3 regions of the Ensifer sp. KUDG1 genome follow, and region 1 is predicted to be linked to each of the others. Evidence: riboswitches for the same ligand, from Rfam matches in the RefSeq annotation. Region 1 holds a riboswitch; each other region holds the start of a gene.

Region 1 (7,222 bases):
CAGGCCGGCGGTGTGGTTCAGCGCCACGTCGCGGCTGTCGGCGACGATGCGGTCGATGAACTTCACCTCGCGCGGCTTCGGGGTCATCGCCTTGTAGCGCTTTTCCAAGAGCTTCTGGATCGGCTCGCCATGGGCCTTGATCTTCTCGTCGAAGATGTTGTCCTGCGCTACCGCGATGACGCCGAGACGCCAGCCGGTGCAGCCGAAATACTTCGAGTAGGAATAGACGCCGATGGTGTTGCGCGGCAGATGGCCGAGAATCGACTGGAAGCCCGGAACGAAGGTGCCGTAGACGTCGTCGGTGAGCACGATGAGGTCGGGGCGCTTCTTGTTGACGAGATCGACAAGGCGCTTGATCGAATCCGGATCCATTGCAACGGCCGATGGATTGCCGGGGTTGACGAGAAACAGCGCCTTCACCTTGGGGTTTTCGAGCGCCTTGATGTCTTCGTCGGTGAACTGGAAGCGATCCTCCTGCTCGGCGCTGACATTGATCGTCTTGAGGTCGTAGTCTTCCAGTTCCGGCATTTCGAGATAGGGCGTGAAGATCGGCGTGCCGAGTGCGATCGTGTCGCCGGCGTTAAGCAGGCGGGCGTTCTTCAGGGCCTTGAAGATGTAGCACATGGCGGCGGTGCCGCCTTCGACCGGGTAGAGGTCGAACTGCGCCTTCGGCCGGTGGCCGGCGCACATCGCCCACATCAGATATTCATGGGTGATGATCTCGTTGTGATGCAGCGCCCGGTCAGGAACCGGATAGTTGTCGCCGATGATCGAATCCGTCAGCTCGTGCACGAAGGCGTCCGCATCGAAGCGGAACGTGGTGATGGCATAGTTGACGGCGTCGGAGAGCGTCTTTGCCGGCGGCACGCCTTCATCCTCTTCGTCCCAGTCCGCCGTGTTTTGCAGCAGCTTCTTCGTCCACTTTTCAAACCGGGCATGGGCGCCGTCCTGCGGCGGCATGCCGGCCACACCGGCCTTCGGGTCGTAATAGGCGCGCTTGGCTTCCGTCAGCGCGAACTGGCCGAGCAGGAAGAAGGCTTCGCGGGCGCGCGTCGCCGTCCAGTTCGGGTTGCCGCGGCCGGCATTGAGGAAGGCCTTGGCGGATTTCTGCGAGCTCGTCTTGGCGAGCTTGATCAGCTCGTCCTTGATTTCGAACGGGCTCAGATCGGAGATACTGTCGTAGAAATTTCTGTCCAACATGATCCACACTCCCTGTGATCAATAAGCGAAGGTCTCGGTTTCTGAAGCCCGCCTCAGGCGAGCATGATGACGATGACGAGACCGAAGATGGTGAGTAGCGTGTTGCCGATGGCGTAGGGCATGCCGTAGCCGAGCGCCGGCACCTTGCTCTTGGCCGCCTCCTGGATCATGCCGAGCGCTGCCGTCGTCGTTCTGACGCCGGCGCAGGCGCCAAACAGGATCGCCGGATGGAACTTGAAGACGTAATGGCCGATAAGTACCGAGGCGATCATCGGGATCGAGGTTGCGACCACGCCCCAGATGAAGAGCGAAATGCCGACTTCCTGAAGCCCGGCGACGAACCCGGGCCCCGCGCCAATGCCGACCACGGCGATGAAGATGTTGAGGCCGAGCGTGTTCATCAGCCACAGCGCCGGTGAGGGGATGCGGCCGAAGGCGGGGTAGGTGGTGCGCAGCCAACCGAGCACGAGGCCGGCCAGAAGCGCGCCGCCGGAGGTCGAAAGCCCGATCGGGATGCCGCCGATGGTGATCGTGAGCGCACCGATCATCGCGCCGATGAAGAGGCCCCAGCCGAGGAAGGCGATATCGGTGGTCTCGACCGGCCGGTCGGCAAAGCCGAGCGCCTTGATCGCCGTTTCGACATGATGCTTGGCGCCGCCGATGGTGACGATGTCGCCGCGCTCGACGGTCGTGCCGGGCAGCACCGGGATCTCGACCAGCGAGCGGATGATCTTTCGGGCATAGACGCCGCGCGCCCAGTCCATGGTGCTGACCTCGGCCAGCGTCTTGCCGGCGAGCGCCTTGTTGGTCACGTAGACGTCGACCACCTCGGCTTCGGCGTTCAGCAGTTGCTTGTCCTCGACCTCCGTCAGCTTGGTGTCGAGGTTCTCGACGAGCAGGGCACGCCGGCCGGAGAAGGCGACGACGTCGCCCGGCTGCAGCACGGTGTTGCCGTCTGCTTCGATGATCTCGCTGCCGCGCCGGACCCGCTCGACATAGACGCGGATGCCGGGAAGCAGGTTCTTGACCGGCGTCCCGGTCAGGCCGCTTGCCGCATCGATCCGGTAGGCCCGAAGACCGAAGTCGTGGTAGGCGCTGGTGATGCCGGGTTCGCTGCTCGACGTGCCGCCGCCAAGCTTGGCCTCATATTCCTTGCAGGCGGCCGGCAGATCGATGCCGAGCAGCCTTGGCCCGAGTTGGGCGAGAATGATCGCCGAGCCGATCGTGCCCCAGATATAGGTCACCGCATAGGCGATCGGGATCTGGTCGGCAAAGGTCTTGGCCTGTTCCGGCGTCAGCCCGAGCGAATTGATCTGGTCGGTCGCAACGCCGATCGCAGCCGAGATCGTCTGCGAACCGGCATACATGCCGGCGCCATAGCCGAGCGGCAGCCCGGCAATCAGCGCGCAGAGATAGGGAACGATCAGGCAGAGCACCAGCACGGAGAGCGCAAAGGCGATCTGTTTCGGTCCGTCGGTGCTAAGCCCCCGCACGAATTGCGGTCCGACGCCGTAACCGACGGCGAAGAGGAAGATCAGGAACAGGGTGGATTTGAGGTCACCGGACACCTGGATGCCAAGCTGCCCGATGAGAACGCCGGCCAGAAGCGTGGCGGTGACATTGCCGAGGTTGAACCCCGCGACCTTGATCGGACCGATGAGGAAACCGATGCCAAGCGCGAGGAAGACGGCGACGGGTGGATAGGTCCGAAGCGTGTCGACGAAAAAATCGATGGGATTCACTGCTGCTATTCCCTTCAGAAAGTTGAGTTGCCATCACTTCATTTCGGGATCTGCGCGGCTAAGTTGAGCTTGTTTTCGGATCTTGTCGATGCCCAATCTTAATCCCGGCAATTGTTGCCTCGGTCGTCGAAATTCTCAACCGGCATAGGGTTACGTGAGCGTAACGTATGTTACATTTCAGCGGTTTTACTTGGGTGCGCGCTTGGCGGGCGCCACGATGCGTCCGCCGCATGCGATCGAAACACGGATGCGCGCGGCCGGGTCGCGCCGGCACTTCAACTCTGGTGTTGTAATTCGTAATGTTATCTCGCAACGTGAGGCATGAGGCGTTTTCTCTTGGCTATGCTTGAACATACGGCTGGAGGCGCAAGGAACGGTGGGCCTTACTGCTTGCGATAGGGGCGACAGAACTGCGAAGGGTCGAGATGAAAAGCGGCATCGTCTCCGCAAGGAGGCCGGTTCGTCAGGTGACGAGGAGGGGGAGCAATGATGGATGAGGTTATCCGTAGGCTGGGGGCGCTTGGCGTTCAGCTTCCAACGCCGCCGAAGCCGCTCGGCGCTTATCGCGCGGTGATCGAGGCGGGCGGGATTCTTCATGTCTCGATGCAGGGGCCGCTGCTCGACGGGCGCTTCGTGCATACGGGGCTGCTCGGGCGCGACGTGACGATCGACGAGGGGCGCAAGGCGGCCGAGTTGGCGGTGCTCAATGCGCTGGCGCAGATCCACGAACATCTCGGCCGTTTCGAGCGCATTCGCCAGATCGTCCGGTTGGAGGGGCATGTCGCCTGCACCGAGGATTTCCTCGACCACCCGAAGGTGCTCGACGGCGCCTCCGAGTTTCTGGCTGCCGCCTTTGGCGAAAGGGCCGGCCATATCCGCTCCGTCTGCGGCGTGCGCAACCTGCCGGGCAACGCCGCGGTGGCGGTGACGCTGACGGCCGAGCTCTTTCCGCCGGAGTTCTGAGGCGACACGGCTGCCTGTCGGTCGTGAGGCGGATTTTGGCTGTAGGGCGTCGGATCGTGTCCGACGCTCAATTTTCGGCTTGCGCGACGTAATGTTATTTAATAACAAACTGCGCATGACGATACGCCGCATGTTGATAGATCCTTCCCGCCTGTGCCGTGCGGTTGTCTCCCCCGCCGATTCATGCGAGGAAGGCGGTGATGGTGCTGCGTCCGCGACAATGCGGAGGCGGCTGAAAAGGGAACACGGAACGGACGACCCTGATGGGGCCGAGACCGTGGCTGCCCCCGCAACTGTGAGCGGAAAGCGCATTCACACCATGTCACTGGCGATCAGCCGGGAAGACGTGGATGCGCCACGACCCGCGAGCCAGGAGACCTGCCATCGAACCGATCAACCACAACGGACGGGGTGTTCCGATGGAAAAGAACTGGCTTTCGCACGACGGCTATCCGTCCTTCTGCCGTTTCGCCATCTCTTGCCGTCAGTCCGGCGGAGGGCAGGAATGGCTGAGCCGAATTTCCGACAGCACAAGATAACGGTCTGCACCGATTGCCGCTTCACCGGTGGCCCCTGCGCGCCCGGCGCCGAGCTGATCAAGCGGCTGAACGGCAGCATCGCTGCACTCGGCGCACCGCTCGATCGTGACTTCTCGATTGCCGGCACGGTGTGCATGGCGGCCTGCACGCGGCCCTGCACCATCGCCTTCCAGGCGACGGGAAAGGCAACCTATCTCTTCGGCGACGTCTCGCCGGACGAAGACATCGACGATCTCGTACGCTTTGCCACAACCTATGCCGAGCGTGGCGATGGCATGACGCGGGCGGCCGAGCGGCCACGCGGGTTGAAAGGCAAGACGCTTGCCCGCATCCCCGCAGCGATGCTCGTTTCCGAAGACCTCGGCGGGCACTTCCAATGACGGCGCAGGGAGGGATCAACCCATGAGCTGCACGGCAACGGGAGCGGCACTCAAGGTCGAGGGCCTTCACTGGGGGCCACGCGCGGGGCTGACGCTGGTCAAGGACATCGGCTTTTCGATCGCGGCGGGCAGCCGGCTTGCGATCCTCGGGCCGAACGGTGCCGGCAAGACCTCGCTTCTGCGCTGCCTCTACCGGGCGGTGCAGCCGAATGCCGGCCGTGTTTCGGTCGATGGCATCGATCTGTGGTCGATCTCGGCGCGCGAGGCGGCAAGGACGATCGCCGTCGTCCTGCAGGAAATGCCCGGCGACTTTCCCTTCAGCGTGCGCGACGTCGTGATGATGGGGCGCATTCCGCGGCGGGAAGGCTTGAGCGGCTGGAGCGATTTCGACCGCGATCGGGTGCAGCATGCACTCGCGCATCTCGATCTCGCGCATCTTGCCGGTCGCCAGTTCGCCACGCTTTCGGGCGGTGAGAAGCAGCGGGTGCTGATCGCCCGCGCGCTGGCGCAGGAGCCGCGCATCATCATTCTCGACGAGCCGACCAACCATCTCGACATCCGCCACCAGCTCGAAATCCTCGAGTTGCTGCAGACGCTGAAGCTGACGATCGTCTCAACGCTGCACGACATCAATCTCGCCGCCGAGTTTGCGACCGACGTCGCGATCCTGACCGCCGGGCGGCTGACGGCGTTCGGCACGCCCGAAGAGGTGCTCAGCCCCGGCGAACTTTCGGCCGCCTTCGGCGTCACTGCCACCGTTCACAATGCCGCCGCCGGCGGCGCCCGCTTTTCCTTTTCACTTCCTCGACAGGGATCTATTTCATGAAGATCAATATTGCCCCATTTTCCCTTCTTTTCGTGCTGGCCGCCGCAACCCCGGCGCTCGCCTATCCGGTCACGGTCAAGAGCTGCAACCGAGAGGTGACCTTCGACGCGGCGCCGAAACGCGCGATCGCCAACGACGTCAACTTGGTGGAGATGATGCTGGCGTTGCGGCTGCAGGACCGCATGGTCGGCTATACCGGCGTTTCCGGCTGGAAGACGCTGGACGAGAAGCTGCGCGAAGGCGTCAAGGAACTGCCGGAGCTTTCGGAGAAGTATCCGACCAAGGAAGTGCTGCTCAACGCCGACGCCGACTTCTTCTTTGCCGGCTGGAACTACGGCATGAAGGTCGGCGGCGAGGTCACGCCCGAAACCTTGGCGCCCTTCAAGATCGGCGTCTACGAGCTGACCGAATCCTGCATCCACGTGATGGCCAAGGCAAAGCCAACGATGGACGACATGTTCGTCGATCTTCTCAATCTCGGCCGCATTTTCGGCGTCGAGGATCGCGCCGAGACGCTGGTTGACGGCTACCGCCGCCAGCTTGCCGAGATCACCAAGGCGAACGCCGGCAAGGCAAAGCCGACACGGGTCTTCGTCTATGATTCGGGCGAGGAGAAGCCCTTCACGTCCGGCCGCTTCGGCATTCCGACGGCGATGATCGAGGCCGCCGGCGGCGCCAACATCATGGATGATGTCGACAAGAGCTGGGTGGAGATCTCCTGGGAGCCGGTGATCGAGCGCAATCCGGAAGTGGTCGTCATCGTCAACTACGGCGAGGTGAAGGCCGAGGACAAGATCGCCTTCATGAAGACCAATCCGGCATTCAAGAATGTCGATGCCGTCAGGAACGATCGCTTCGTCGTGCTCGACTATGTCGAGGCGACGCCGGGGCCGCGCAACATCGACGCCATCGCCCGTCTCGCCAAGACCTTTCACGGCGAAGGCCTGTAACCGATGCTGGCTGAGGATACGTCGGCTGACACCGTTGCGGTTTCGCGTGCCGCGTCTCAACGGGTGGCCCGCAGCGGTTTCGGCCTTGCCGCCGGCCTGCTGCTGCTTCTCCTGACGGTGACGGCCGCCGTATCGCTCGGCTCGGCGCAGATCCCGGTTGCGACCGTCTGGTCGATCATCGCCAGCAAGATCTCGCCCGGTAGCGTCGAGGTCTTCTGGTCGGCGGGCCGCGAGAGCATCGTCTGGGACGTGCGCCTGCCGCGGGTGATGCTGGCAGGCCTCGTCGGGGCTGGGCTGGGGCTGACGGGCGCCGTGCTGCAGGCGGTCACGCGCAATCCGCTCGCCGATCCGCATCTGCTCGGCGTTTCCTCCGGTGGCGCGCTCGGCGCGATCGTGGCGCTGCTGCACACCGGCATGATCCTCGGCCTTGCCACGGTGCCGCTCTTTGCCTTTGCCGGCGCGCTGCTCGCAACCGTGCTGGTCGCTTACGTCTCCCGCGTGCTCGGCAGCAGCGCCGACCGCCTGGTGCTGGCCGGCGTCGCGGTCGCCTTCGTCTTAACGTCCGTCGGCAACCTCATGATTTTCCTTGGGGATCCGAGGGCGACCCACACGGTCATCTTCT
Region 2 (7,222 bases), on a different contig from region 1:
GGGCACGACGGTGCTATCGGCCAGTCCCAGCGCGCGCAGTGAGGGGTCTCATGCGAAGCCCGGCGCAAAAAGGCCGGGAGCGGAAGCGCCCGGCCCTGCCTCCCCGTTAGCTATAGGGCGAATAGCACTGGCGACGCGGACCGCCATAGGGCTGATAGGTATTGTCGTAGGCCCGGTAGGAGCGGTAGCGGTCGTAGCACCACTGCACATGGCGGCTGCCATAGACGGGCGCCGGACGCGTGTAGCGCGGCGGCTGGGCAATCGCTCCGCCGATGATGACGCCGGTGCCGAAGGCTGCCATCGGATACCACCAGCCATTGTAGTAGCGATAGCCAGGACGGCGGTAGTTATAACCGCGGTAGCCGTTGTAGTAGTAATAGCCGCCGCGACGCTCCATGCCCGGTCGGCGATACTGGACGTTGACCACATCGTTCTGCCGCTCGACGCGCGGCGGGGTCGGCGTGAAGGCCTGCGACGGGGCAGCCGACGTCACCAGCATGGCCGCCGCAACGGCCACGGAAAACCACCGGCCCATCCCGGACTTCAGCACGTTCTTCATCAAATCCCTCCATCACCGAAAGCATGTTGCGCGCCCCCGGCTTCGGGATGCCGCGACATTTCAACCTTTTCCATGATTTCACCCCGACCGAGGCCGATCCGGGGATGTCCCTCAGCCGGGAAATCCGAAATCGACCGATAACGCATAAGTCACCGGTTTTGTTCCATCTTCCGCGTCCTTTGGGATCAGGCCGCGCGGCCGACACCCGTTGCCGTGGCGCGCTTACCGCATCATCGACCACCTGCCGCGACCATGAAAGCAATTGCTTATATACAGCTGCAGGTCGGTATACATTCGCGCGCCGCTCCCGCACAGTCCGCGCGGGGGCTGGGATTTACGATGCGTTAACGATACTGTCGGCAATCTCAGAGAATGGCAAAGCGGTGTATCTCCACGACAGGGATGATTCTGCGCCTCGCGACCTTCATCGGTCTGGCTTTCGCGGCGGCGATCGCACGCGCCGGTGAACTGGAGCCCTGGAAGACCAAATCGAACGCCATCATCGTCGACGCCTATGAGATGAATAGCATCGACTGGGAAACGATGCTTGGCGACAAGCGCATTTCCGGCTTCATCGCCAAGGCCTCCGACGGCCTGCCCGAAAGCTTCTCCTGCACCGGCGACCACAACGGCGACACCTTCAACCACTGCAAGACCATGTGGCGCAAATACGCCGTCAGCCGCGAGCTCTACCAGACCCGCCGGATGATTGCCCGCTCGCATGGACTGCTGTGGGGTGCCTATCATCTTGCCCGTCCGGGCAATCCCGTCGACCAGGCGAACCATTTCCTTGATTACGCCGATCCGCGCGACGACGAACTGATGGTGCTCGATCTCGAAGGCATCGACCCGGACAAGTACATGTCGCTCGAGGACGCCGCCATCTTCGCCGGGCACATCAAGACCCGGACCGGGCGCTACCCGATCCTCTACACCAACCACATCACCGCCAAATACATCGCCGCGCACCGGGCCGAGCACCGGCTGCTGTCGCGTCTGCCACTCTGGTACGCCCGCTACAAGCCGGATATCCGCCAGGTCTTCCCGATGGGCAACTGGGACAGTTACGCGCTGTGGCAGTTCTCCTCGGGCATCAACTGCGGAAAGCGCCGCTGCCCCTACCGGGTGCCGGGAACGCTTGACGACATCGACGTCAATGTGGCGGCGATGTCGCCGCCGGCGCTAAAAGCGATCTGGGCACAAGGCGCCTTGCTGCCGGAAAAACCGCTACCGCTGATGCTCGTCGCCCAAGCCGAGCGGGGAACGGGCATGCAGGCGGTCGCACAGGCGACTGCGATCTTTAGCGAGCCGCTGCTCGTCAGCCGCGCCGACGCTGCGAGCGGCGTCGGCAGCGGCGTCGACATGATGGTGACCGGCTCGATCGATTTCGCCCGCCAGGAGCGCGCCCTGCAGGTGGCGATTGCCGGCAATGAAGCTGCCCAGGGCACATGCCCGAAAACGGCGACCGGCACCGACGCCCCGGCAAGCGTTTCGGCCAATCCGATCCCCTGCAACGCGCCCTAAGCCTGTCGCGTGAAAAAGGATCTCGCGCCAGGCTTTAAGCTCTCATCCTTTATGCACGTCGCTGCTGCAGAACTGCGGCGCACTTCTCGCGACATGCATTGACGCCCTCAGGCTTCGATCTGGACGTCGCCAAGTGGTCGCGAGCAACAGGCGAGGATGTAGCCCTCGTCGATCTCGTCGTCGAGAATGCCGCCATTGTGGTTCATCTCGACCTCGCCCGCGACCTTCATCACCCGGCAGGTGCCGCAGATGCCGCCTTCGCAGGCAGCGCCGATGCGCACCCCATTGGCGCGCGCCGCCTGCAGGATCGTCTGGCCGGGCTTGGCCTCGACCTCCTTGCCGCTCATGGTGAAGGCAACCTTGGCCGCCTGGACCTCGCCCTCGTCTCCGGCACCGGCGCGCACGGCGATCTCTTCGGCGGCGGGTGCCGCCGCCGGCTGGAAGCTCTCCTCGTGATAGCGGCCCATGTCGAAACCGGCCGATTTCAGCATCTCGCGCACGCCGCGCATGAAAGGCTCGGGGCCGCAGCAAAAGACGGTGCGGTCCATGAAATCGGGCGCAAGCAGCGGCAGCTTGGCGCCGTCGATGCGGCCGCGCAATCCGTGCCAGCCGTGGCGCGCCTCATGCCCCTCGACGATGAAGCCGAGGTTGAGCCCGGACATCTGCGTGGCCAGGACTTCCAGTTCCGAACGGAACAGCAGATCGTCCGGCCGACGCGCGCAGGAGATGAAGGTCACATCCGTCTCCGGCACGCAGTCCGCCATCCAGCGCGTCATCGACATCATCGGCGTGATGCCGGAGCCGGCCGAGATGAACAGGTACTTGTCGCCGGGATGGCGCACGAAGCTGAAATCGCCGAGCGGACCGAAGGCTCTCAGCTTCATGCCCGGCTTCAGGTGGTCGAACATCCAGCGGGTGCCGATGCTGTCGGCCTGCGCCTTCACCGTGACCGCGATTGAAAGCGGCCGCGACGGCGTCGACGACAGCGTGTAGGTGCGCATGACCGGCTCGTCGGCGACGGGCAGTTCGAGCGTTACGAATTGCCCGGGCAGATAGCGGAACCAGGCGGGCTTTTCCGCCCGGAAGGTGAAGGTCATGACATCGGCGGTCTCGACCACCGCCGATGTGCATTCGAGCATCTGCTGCCGGTCGATCCAGACATGCAGCGCGTCGAAATGGTGAAACGAGGAGGCCATCTGCATGTCAGGCGACCCTTGAAAGCGGAGCCGCGTCGCCGGCAAGGCGCTGCTCCATGAACTTGCAGTACCACTCGACGAACTGCATCACGCCGCCTTCGTGCTCGGGCGAATAGGGACCGGGCTCATAGGCCGGCGAGCGGATGCCGAAGGCATTCTCCTCGACGATCTGGCGATCCTGATCGTTGGTCTCGGTCCAGACATGCGTCAGTTCTTCGAGATTGTAATCGATGCCTTCGACCGCATCCTTGTTGACCAGCCACTTCGTCGTCACCTGGGTAAGTTCAGGCCCGAGCGGCAGTACGCGGAAGGTGATGGCGTGGTCGGCAAGCACATGGTTCCAGGTGGTCGGGTAATGGAACATCAGAAGCGTGCCGATCTGGCTCTGGGAAACATCGGCCGACAAAGCCCGCCTGACGGCGCGCGCGCCCGACATGGTGTAGCTTTCGGCATTGTCGACAAGCGGCATGCGGGCGGCGCGGAACTGGCCGGTCGGCGACATCCTGAATTCGCTCGGCAAGCCTTCGGCCTCGCATTTCGCCCAATGTTCGGCGATCACGGGATCATCCTTGGCGCCCTGCACCCCGGTCGCGGTCGGGGCTTCCGGATAGGTGCGGCAGAGTTCTGGATGATTGGCGGCGCAATGGTAGCACTCGCGGTTGTTCTCCCAGACGAGCTTCCAGTTGCCCTTTTCGATGATCGTGCTTTCGAAGGCGACCTTGGTTTCGCCGAGGCGGTGCGGCGCGAGATAGGGCGTGACCAGTTCGCGAAATGCCGCGAAGTCCGCAGGGTTCTCCGAAAGATTGATGAAGATGTAGCCGCCGACCGTTTCGCAGTGGATCGGTTTCAGGCTGTGGGCGGCCTTGTCGAAATCCTCGCCCATCTGTCGGGCGAACAGCAGCGAACCGTCGAGCTCGTAGGTCCATTGGTGATAGGGACAGACGAGTTTTGCCGACGAGCCCTTCTGCTGCGTGCAGACGCGGGAGCCGCGGTGGCGGCAGGAATTGTGCAAGGCGCGGATCGTGCCCTGGCGGTCACGGGTGATGACGACGGGAAAGTCGCCGACCTGGACGGTGAAGTAATTGCCGGCCCGCGGGATCTCGCAGTCATGGCCGATGAACAGCCAATCCTTGTACCAGATGTTTTCCAGATCCTGCCGATAGTAGTCGGGATCGATGTAGAAAGCCCGATCGAGGCTGTAGCCGTCGCGCCGACCCTTCAGCTTTCGAAGCATATCGTTTCTGGTTTCCATGTCCTGTCCTCATGCGCCATGTCTTGGAGAGGCAGGACAGGAACCCGCACGGGCGCACGCCCATGCGTTGTCGGCTCCGATCCGGCTGCCCGCCGCAACCCGTTACGGTTATGTCCGTCAAGGCTGGTTTCCGGGCTCAGGAGCCGTCCCTTCGGACCAGCCCGGCGCCTTCCCGGACGAACCGTCCAGTGGCCTTTGCCGAGGCTTTCGCTCCACCACCGTTGCGGGGGCAGCGCCGGGATTTGACCGGCTTCCCAATTCTCCGCCTTCTCTTCGAAGACGGCACCTTGAGTAAGGATATGTAATCGCGGAAACCGCCCTGGCAGCTGCCGGATAGCGACATCCAATTCCAGAATGACGACACGGGAAAAACCGCCATCACCGGCGCCTCTCTTAGATTTTTTACACTACAAACATATAGATAGCCCACATCTTGGGCATTTGCCGCCTTTTGCGGCGCGGGCGGCGCAGACGCGGGAAAGCTTCGCCCGTTTGCGACATCCCGTCAGATAGGGAACGCTCATGATGCAGCCAGGAGGCAATCATTCATTAACCATGAGCCGCTAGCCTAGCCGGCGGACGAGAGAGGTCCTGCAGGCAGGCAGATGGCGCGCTGACGATCATGGCAAAGTTGAGATACTACGACGCGGCAGCCGAGGCGCCGCCGACAATCCCGCCGAAGACGGCGGTTCATACCGAATTCCTGCGCACGGGCCGGATCAATCGCAGGCAATGGGTGCCGAGCGAACGGCGCTACCTGAGCTATGAGGAAGTTGCGGACAGGACGGGCAAGAAGCTCAACACCGCCGGCGACACGACCCATAAGCGGATCAACGGCTTTCACACCTCGATCCAGTTCCCGAAGATGATCTTCCACCGCACGCTCGTCGGCCGGCCGCATCTCGGCTACTGTCACGTGACGGCGGCGCGCACGCCGGTCACGCCCTCCAAGGACATCACCTGGTCCTTCTACTTCGCCAACTTCTACTGCGACCTCGGCCATGAGACGCATTTTTTCGAAGGCATCCAGCCCGGCTATTCGCGCATGTATTTCGCCGTCGCCATCGAACCGGGCGCGGAAGCCGGCCAAATGGTCATCAACCGCAATTTTCGTGACAACGGTCTGCTGTTTCGCACCGACGATCCCAAGGTCGCGCTGAAAAACGTGCTGATGCTCGGTGCCAAGGACGACGCGTTGCGCCGCATCATCCGCAGCCTCTGAGCCGAACCGGTTGCTTCAAAGAAAATCGTTCTGTTTTTCCGGTGCGTCCGTTAAGGAAGCATCGGAAAGGAAACGGCATGGCTGAGATCATCGATACGGAAAGGGAACCGGACCGCGCGATCGCGCGCGCCTGCGCCGTTCTTGCCGAAGGCGAACCGGTCGCCATTCCGACCGAGACCGTCTACGGCCTTGCCGCCGACGCCACCAATCCTGATGCGATCAGCCGCATCTACGAGATGAAGGGGCGCCCGCGCTTCAATCCGCTGATCTCGCATGTCTCCGACATGGCGATGGCCGAAGCCCATGTGCATTTCGATCCGGTTTCCCGGCAGCTGGCCGAAGCCTTCTGGCCCGGCCCGCTGACGCTGATCCTTCGGCAGCGCGCCGCCAGCACGGTTCATGCGCTGGCGTCCGCCGGCCTCGACACGCTCGGCATCCGCATGCCGGACGGCTTCTCGCGCCGGGTGATTGCCCGCTTCGGACGCCCGCTGGCTGCGCCCAGCGCCAATACCTCGGGCAAGATCAGCCCGACCAGTGCGGCCCATGTGGAGGCCGATCTCGGTGGAAAACTGAAGCTGATCCTCGACGCCGGCCAGGCCCAAATCGGCCTTGAGTCGACAATCATCAAGGTCGATGGCGACGAGATCCGGCTGCTTCGGCCGGGTGGCCTCGATGCTGCCGAGATCGAACGCCTGCTCGACCGTCCGGTGATCCGGCCGGAGACGGCAGGAGCGACGATCGAGGCGCCGGGCATGCTCGCCTCGCACTATGCGCCCGGCGCTGCCGTCCGGCTCGATGCCGCCGAGGTGCATGCCGGCGAAGCCTTGATCCGTTTCGGCGGCAATCGGATCGCCGGCGAGGAACAGGCGGCCATCGTTCTCGATCTCAGTCCGGCTGGCGATCTGCGCGAAGCCGCCGCCAATCTCTTCGACTACATGAAGCGGGCGGATGCCAGCGGCGCAGAGACCATCGCCTTCGGGCCGATCCCTTCGGACGGGCTGGGGGAAGCCATCATCGATCGGTTGCAGCGGGCAGCCGCACCACGAGGGTAAGATGGCGTGCGGCATCTTCTGCGCACCCGCCCTCAGCGAACGGCGCCAATTGCGGTTATGATCGCCGCCGACCAGGAACCGAGGATCACATCCTCAGATCGACCGATCCGATAGCGCACAGGCGCAACGCGAAGTGAGGCCCATGACCACCCTTCCCTCTCCCGAACTCATCGCCTCCTTCGCCGACATCGTCGGCAGCGCCAACGTGCTGACGGCCGAACCGGACAAGGCGCGCTATCTCGTCGAATCGCGTGGACTTTACCGCGGCACGACGCCGATGGTGCTGCGTCCGGGCTCCGTCGACGAGGTCTCGCGCATCATGAAGCTTGCGAGCGCCACCCGTACGGCGATCGTGCCGCAGGGCGGCAACACCGGCCACGTCGCCGGGCAGATCCCGCGGGAGGGCAAAGCGGACAT
Region 3 (7,222 bases), on a different contig from region 1:
GCTCGATGCGCTGATCGAATTCGACACGCTTGTGCGCGCCCAGGGCAAGCACCTCTATTATGCACGGGTGCATGACCGGGTCCGCGACATGATCGCCCTGGCCGCTCCCCCGCTTCTCACTTATCTCAGCTACAGCGTCGATGATGCCGTAGCTGCCGCCTCCCAACCCGAAACGACCGCGTCCCTGCCCGGAGCCGTTCGATGACCCCAAACTATGAGCCGCAACTGCAACCGATCGACATCGCCGAACTTCGCCCGACCCAGATCACCGTCGGCTTCCTCGAAGTCACTGAAAAACGACGGGAATGGCGCAAGACTGCCAAGCGGCATGGCGCGGAATTCCTGGGACATCATATGGTACCGGTCGTGCTCGGCCCGAAGGAGCGACCGTATCTGGTCGACCATCATCATCTCGTGCGCGCCCTGCACGAGGAAGGCGTCGCGCATGTGCTGACCAGCATCGTGTTCGATCTCAGCCACCTGTCCAAGGACGAGTTCTGGTCGGTCATGGACCACCGCCACTGGATGTATCCGTTCGACGCACAGGGCCTGCGGCGATCGCACCAGGACCTGCCGCGCACGATCGCCGGCCTCGTCGACGATCCCTACCGGTCGCTTGCCGGCGCGCTCCGCCGCGCCGGCGGTTACGCCAAGGACGCAACGCCCTACAGCGAGTTCATGTGGGCAAACTTCTTGCGCTCGCGCATCGATGCAAAACGCATCGCCAATGACATCAACAAGGCCGTGCACGACGTGCTCGATCTTGCCCACGGCAAATCCGCCAGCTTCCTGCCGGGTTGGTGCGGCGTCACCGATTGAACCGGCGCCTCGCGGTTCAGGGCACTGGGGTCTAGCGCGCAGCCGATGAATGTGCGGTCAGGATGAAGCGCCTGTAGACGAAGGTGCGGAGGCAGTTTCGCAGGTTGGCCGACTTGCGCTGGGCACGAGCGACCGGCGCATGGGACATTTTCTCGATCCCTTTGAAGCCCGCCTCCTCCAACAGACCGGAAAGCTGCTCGAACCGCAGCCCGCGACCGAAAGGCAGGGCACGCATGATCTCGGCATGGCGTTGGCTCAACGACCCGTCGTAATAGGGATCGGGCCCGGAAAACCTGTCGATCAAGGCCACCAGGCGTTCGGCGAGACGTCCGATCGGAGAAGGCTTCGCCCAGTCCCCGTCATAGATCACCAGCTTCCCACACGGTCGCAGCAGCCGGTGCCACTCGCGAAAGGTCGCCTCGGGCGCGGTAAGCGTCCAGACGAGGTGGCGACAAACGATCGCGTCATAGGCCGCGTCCGGCTCCATGGTGTTTTCGGCATCGGCAAGGATGAAGCGCAGCCGCGGTTTCCCGGCGTGTTTCGCCTTGGCGACGGAAAGCATCGCTTCGGAGAAGTCCAGCGCCGTAACCTCGTGACCGAGATCGTGGATGAGCCTTGTGACCTCGCCCGTGCCGCAGGCGAGTTCAAGCACGCGCAGCGGCTTCACGCCAAGGGCGGTGCGGATCGGTTCCTGCCAGGCGGAAAACTCGGCTGCGGAAAGGATGCCGTGGCCGAAAGCGAGGTCGAAGGTTCTCGCGCGCTCCGACCAGTAGCTGCGGATCGCTTCCTTCAGATGAAAATTCGCGCGCCCTGCCCCTTCTTCGGTGTCGTTCGTCACTTTCCGAAACCGTTCCTGGCAAGGATCTCGTCAAACCGCTTGCGCGCCCGGGCCGGAACCTTGGCCGCCGCAAAGCCTGTGTCGACCTTCGCATCGCCGACGCGGATCACCATCACCATTCCCATCGCGAAATGGGGCGAGCACTTGATCCCGTAGAACCCCTCCGCGTCGAGCGTGACCTCGATCTCCTCGTTGATCCCGCCCTTGAAACCAGCGGTACCTTCGGGAACCATGCCGTCGACGGTCGCCGCGTTGTGGCCGCTGGTGGCAGCGATGAATTTCACCGTGTCGCCGGGGGCGATCTGGAGGAAGTCCGGCTCATAGACCATCGGTCCCGAAGCGTTTCGGTTGAGCATCTTCACCTCGTGCATTTCTGCTTGGGCGAACTGAAAAGCGGTGAGAAACAGGGACAATCCGAGGAGAAGCGCGCGCATGTAAATCCTTGCTAGGCTGAATGAAAGCGAAAGATGGAGGTTCCGTCCTCGGGGTCGACGACGATGCTCGCACGAACACCGAAGACGGCGGCGATCCGTTCGACGGTCAGGACTTCACGCGGCGGCCCCAGCGCCACCAGCCGGCCGGCGGACATCATGCCGACGCGGTCGCAGCCAAAGGCCTGGTTGAGATCGTGTAAGGCGACGACGGAGGTTATCGGCAGGTCAGCCACCAGCTTCAGGATCGAAAGCTGGTGCTGGATATCCAGGTGATTTGTCGGCTCGTCGAGCAACAGGACCTGCGGCTGTTGCGCCAAGGCCCGCGCCAGGTGAACCCGCTGGCGTTCCCCGCCGGAAAGTGTTGCCCATGAACGGTTTTCGAAGCCCGCCATATCGGTATCGTCGAGCGCTTGCCTGACAATCCGGTCGTCTTCGGCCGACCAGGGCTGCAGCGGCGTGAGCCAGGGCGTGCGGCCAAGTTCGACCGCATCGCGAACCGAGATCGCTTCCGTCGTCTCGGCTTGCTGCTCGAGGAAGGCGATCAACTGGGCAGCCTGGCGGCGTGGCATGGCGTGCAGCATCTGCCCGTTGATCCGCACCTCGCCCGACGTCGACCGGACGATGCCGGCCAGCAGCCGCATCAAGGTCGATTTGCCGGAGCCGTTGGGGCCGACAAGGCCGAGTGTCTCTCCCTGCCGCACGGCGAGATCGACGTGGGAAACGATCGCCTTGCCGCGGACGGACCAGCCGAGGTCGCGTGCTTCCAGGATCATGATCGGCGCCTCCCGCGGATAAGGATCAGGGCAAAGGCCGGTGCCCCAACCAGGGCGGTGATCACGCCGATCGGCAGCACCTGGCCAGGAACGATCGTCCGCGACAGGATATCCGCCGCGATCAGAAAGACCGCCCCGATGAGGGCGGTTGCCGGGCCGAGCCGGCCATGACGCACACCAACCAGGAAACGGGCCGCATGCGGTATCACGAGCCCGACGAAGCCGATGGAGCCGACAATGCTGACCATCACGGCCGTGACCAGCGCGGTAAGGCCGATCAGCACCACCTGGACGACCCGCACGGGCACGCCGAGCGACGCGGCGGACTCCGCCCCGAAGGAAAAGGCGTCGAGCGCACGGGCGTACCAGATGCAGGCCCCGAGCCCGACAAGGGCCACGGGCACGGCCAGCCAGACGTCCGGCCATCGCGCACCGCTGAGGTTGCCGAGCAGCCAGAACATGATGCCCCGCGCCTGCTCCGCGTTGGCCGACTTGGTGATGATGAAAGACGTCAGTGCGTTGAACAGTTGCGATCCGGCGATGCCGGCAAGCACGATCTGCCCTGTTCCGCGCAGGGTGACCCCGCCACCGGCGGCACGAGCGAGGATCGCCACCATGAGGAAAGCTGTCACGGCACCGACAAAGGCGCCGAGCGACATGGAGACCGCGCCGGCGCCGAGGCCTGCGACAGTGACGGCCACGGCGCCGGTCGAGGCGCCGGCGGAGATGCCGAGAAGATAGGGATCCGCCAGGGCGTTGCGCAGGAGGGACTGGAGCACCATGCCCGAAACCGCGAGGCCCGCCCCGCAGCAGGCGGCAACGATCGCCCGCGGCAGGCGGTAGTTCCAGATGATCCCGACATCGATGGGATCGAGCCCATAGGTCGCGCCGAAAATCTTGTTCGCCAAGGTCTGGAGAACCGTCAAGACGGGTATCGGCGTTTCGCCGATGCAGGTTCCGGCAAGAACGGCGGCAAACAGAGCCAATGTCCCCGTGGCTGCCCGGCCAAGCCGGGAAGCAGGGGCGCGCCGCGAGAGGCCGGTCTTCACTTCGCCAACCCGAAATCCTTAAGCGCAGCGGAGAGAACTTCGATGCCGGCGACCGTTCTGATCGTGGCGTCCATCGCGTGCGCATCCATGACGACGATGCGGTTGTTCTTCACCGCATCCATCTGGCTGGCAACCGGATCGGTCTTCAGGAACTCGATCTTCTTCAGGTAGTCGTCGGCCGGAAAGCGCCGGCGATCCATCTTGGCGATGACGATCATGGTGGGGTTGGCCTTGGCGATCGTTTCCCAACCGACGACCGGCCATTCTTCGTCCGAGCCGACCACGTTGCGGATGCCGAGCTTGTCCATCATGTAGGCAGGCGCTCCCTTCCGGCCGGCCACATAGGGATCGATGTCCATCTCCGCGCTGGAGAACCAGAAGGCCGCAGACACATCCTTCAAATTTAGCGCCTTGGCCTGCTCGATGGCGTTGGCCTCACGCTTGGCGAGTTCTGCGACGAATGCCTCGCCTTTGTCTTGAACATCGAAGATCTGCGCGAGTTCACGCACGCCCTGATGGATGCTGGCAGTCGAGAAGAGCGCGCTGCGCGTGCCGTCCACACCCACCGAGTTGTCCTTGGCGACGCAGTCGGCCGGCAGGACATAGGTCGGAATTCCCACTTCGTGGAACTGGGTTCGGGTCGCAACAATCCCTTCGGGCCCGACGTGCCAGACGAACTGCACGGCGACGAGCCCCGGTTTCTTGGCGACGAGGCTTTCAAAGCTCGGGTCGTTGTCCGCCAGGCGCGGAACCTTGGCATTGACCTCGGCAAATTCCGGCAGCACGTCATTGAACCAGACCGACGTACCCGTAACCTTGTCGCCGAGGCCGAGCGAATAGAGAACCTCGGTTGCCGCCTGCCCGACGGTCGCCGAGGTCGCCGGCGCCTTGTCGAAGGTGATCGTCTCGCCGCAATTGTCCAGGGTCAGCGGATAGGCGGTGGGTTCGGCAGCAGCGGCGGTGGCGAAGAAGGCGAAGCCAGAGGCGGCAAGCAGGAAACGCGAAGCGGTCATGGCACATTGTCTCCGATCTGTTGATCGCGCGGATCGGAGGGGACGAGCCAGGACGCAATGATCGAACCGATGTTCAAGAGAACATCGACAGCCGGCACTTGTGGCGCGACCAACGACATCGACAACCTCCCCGGACACCCCGCCCGGCTTGTTCAGTTACAGGTGTCGGTAGGTCTCCTGACTGACGGGTCTTGGCTCCCTCTCGGCCTTCCCGGACCATCGCCCAGTGGCATTTTCGAGAGAGGACTGGCCGCCTACAGTTGCGGGGGCAGTTTCGTTTCGCGGCGAGCCGCGGCGAATTCCCTGTTATTTCCTTTCGGAAACCGACGAGAATTCACTACTCAACGAACGAGTGGAGCGCAAGCATGAAAGCGGCGCTTTCGAAACCACTTGCCAAGAAAGGTAGAAATTCTCTCGCGTCTCGTAATTTCACTAAATATCACTCCCCGCAAATAGGGAGAACATTGCCGATTGTCGAAAACTATACACAAATGAATACTGTTTAAGTGATCCGTAATTCACACCATCCTGGGATTTACCCTTCGAGGCCAGTCTTCAGCCTGTCGAGAATGGCCACGGCATGGGCGGCATAGTCGCTGATCCAGCGGTCGTGAATGTGCTTGATCGGCAGCGCATTGAGATAGTTCCAGCGCTCGCGTCCTGCCCGCCTGACGATGATCAAGTCGGCGTCCTCCAGCACGTTCAGATGCTGCATCACGGTGCAGCGATCCATGTCTGAAAAGGCCGCGCAGAGCATGCCCGTGGTCTGCGCCTCGCCCTTGAGACGATCGAGCATCGCCCGCCTGCGCGGGTGAGCCAATGCCTTGAAAACCAGATCTTCGTCCTGCTTGCTTGACATGTTATGTTTTTACAACATATTGAAATCGGACGCAACGGAGACGGCGCCGATTAGACCGGTTTGCGAGCTTTCGCGAGCTCTCCAACCGAGCCTGATGGCAGGACTCCGTCGGTCGGAGTTCAGCCTTGCGCCGACACCTCCAAGCAAACCGCCCCAAAGGGAGATGATTGAGAATGCTGCCTAAAATCGCTTCAATGGAAGAGTGGCAAGTCGCACTCGAACAACAGATTGCCAGGGAGAAGGCACTTACCCGCGCACGCGATGAAGTGAGTGCCGCGCGCCGACGCTTGCCGATGGTCAGGATCGACAAGGACTATTCGTTCGAGGGGCCCGAAGGCACGGTAAGCCTCGCCGACCTCTTCGACGGACGGCGGCAACTGATCGTCTATCACTTCATGTTCGCGCCCGGATGGAAGGCGGGCTGCGACGGTTGCTCCTGGGTCGTGGACGCGATGACCCATCCGGCGCATCTCAACGCACGCGATACGTCCATCGTGGTGATTTCGCGCGCGCCGCTGGAGACGCTGCAGAAATACCAGGCCCGGATGCAGTGGCAGCACCCAGTCTGGTACTCTTCCATGGCGAGCGACTTCAACCACGACATGGGAGCCACGGTCGCCGATCCGGATGACCCGACAAGGACCAGCGAGCGCCATGGCGTCAGCATCTTCCTCAGGGACGGCGATCATATCTACCGCACCTATTTCAACGGTGCGCGTGGCGTCGAGTATCTCGGCAGCATGTGGACCTATCTGGATCTGACGCCCTACGGTCGCCAGGAAACATGGGAAGCCTCTCCCGCGGGATGGCCGCAGACAGAACCCTATGTCTGGAACCGGCGGCACGACGAATACGGGACCGAACCGGCTTTTTGATTTTCCGCGGCGGCGAACATGGAATTGTCGAGCCGCCGTTCCTACGTCTTGTCTGGCCGATCGCCAGACCTGCGTCATTGTCGCGCGCCCGAATAGGGATCGCGGCAATGGTGAAGGGATGCCGCCGGCCCGGCAGGGAGCGCCGAACGTGGGGATGGATCGCGCTTCTAAGAGGCGCGCCGATGGGGGCGGCAATCGATGGGAAACGAGACGCAAGACCGCAAGGACGGTCCGGCACCGAGCGGCAAGAAGTTTTGGCGGCGACGCGGCGTTCGGATTGCATCGATCATGTTGGCCGCCCTGCTTCTCCTGGTGGTCGCGCCGCTTGCCGTCATTCTCTACCCAACGCTGAAGACCTATCCCCGGAGCGACTTTCCGGCCGCAGCCTCGCAACTGGAACGCAACAGGCAGGACCTTGCCCATCTGCGGCGCCTGATCGAGGTTGACCGAAGCTTTTCGCCAGCCGCCCAGGCAGCGTTTACGGGCTCCCTTGATGCGATCGAACAACGGGCCGGCGATCTCGACCGCGCTGGCCTGGCGATGGCGGCTGCAAAGGCGGTCG

What was found. A riboswitch is a leader RNA that binds a small molecule or an ion and turns the genes downstream of it on or off. The one in region 1 is predicted to bind cobalamin.
Region 2: linked by a shared signal. The riboswitch ahead of M2267_RS04150 (aromatic ring-hydroxylating oxygenase subunit alpha) and the one ahead of M2267_RS08050 (DUF1636 family protein) in region 1 are both predicted to bind cobalamin.
Region 3: linked by a shared signal. The riboswitch ahead of M2267_RS14120 (ABC transporter substrate-binding protein) and the one ahead of M2267_RS08050 (DUF1636 family protein) in region 1 are both predicted to bind cobalamin.

The regions. Positions count from the first base shown of each region.
Region 1 covers NZ_JBNDIG010000002.1:508,403-515,624, forward strand. The annotation lists gene M2267_RS08035 (bifunctional aspartate transaminase/aspartate 4-decarboxylase) at 1-1,200, opposite strand, end outside; gene aspT (aspartate-alanine antiporter) at 1,254-2,942, opposite strand; gene M2267_RS08045 (RidA family protein) at 3,429-3,905, shown strand; cobalamin riboswitch at 4,090-4,305, shown strand; gene M2267_RS08050 (DUF1636 family protein) at 4,411-4,824, shown strand; gene M2267_RS08055 (ABC transporter ATP-binding protein) at 4,847-5,650, shown strand; gene M2267_RS08060 (ABC transporter substrate-binding protein) at 5,647-6,600, shown strand; gene M2267_RS08065 (FecCD family ABC transporter permease) at 6,604-7,222, shown strand, end outside.
Region 2 covers NZ_JBNDIG010000001.1:848,417-855,638, reverse strand. The annotation lists gene M2267_RS04165 (BA14K family protein) at 107-559, opposite strand; partial or broken gene M2267_RS04160 (glycoside hydrolase family 25 protein) at 932-1,969, shown strand; gene M2267_RS04155 (2Fe-2S iron-sulfur cluster-binding protein) at 2,191-3,285, opposite strand; gene M2267_RS04150 (aromatic ring-hydroxylating oxygenase subunit alpha) at 3,287-4,531, opposite strand; cobalamin riboswitch at 4,636-4,836, opposite strand; gene M2267_RS04145 (DUF6656 family protein) at 5,154-5,753, shown strand; gene M2267_RS04140 (L-threonylcarbamoyladenylate synthase) at 5,831-6,805, shown strand; gene M2267_RS04135 (FAD-binding oxidoreductase) at 6,948-7,222, shown strand, end outside.
Region 3 covers NZ_JBNDIG010000004.1:346,771-353,992, forward strand. The annotation lists gene M2267_RS14090 (SulP family inorganic anion transporter) at 1-205, shown strand, start outside; gene M2267_RS14095 (ParB-like protein) at 202-819, shown strand; gene M2267_RS14100 (class I SAM-dependent methyltransferase) at 851-1,657, opposite strand; gene M2267_RS14105 (pseudoazurin) at 1,654-2,091, opposite strand; gene M2267_RS14110 (ABC transporter ATP-binding protein) at 2,103-2,864, opposite strand; gene M2267_RS14115 (FecCD family ABC transporter permease) at 2,861-3,913, opposite strand; gene M2267_RS14120 (ABC transporter substrate-binding protein) at 3,910-4,926, opposite strand; cobalamin riboswitch at 5,077-5,269, opposite strand; gene M2267_RS14125 (ArsR/SmtB family transcription factor) at 5,462-5,785, opposite strand; gene M2267_RS14130 (DUF899 domain-containing protein) at 5,959-6,660, shown strand; gene M2267_RS14135 (hypothetical protein) at 6,949-7,222, shown strand, end outside.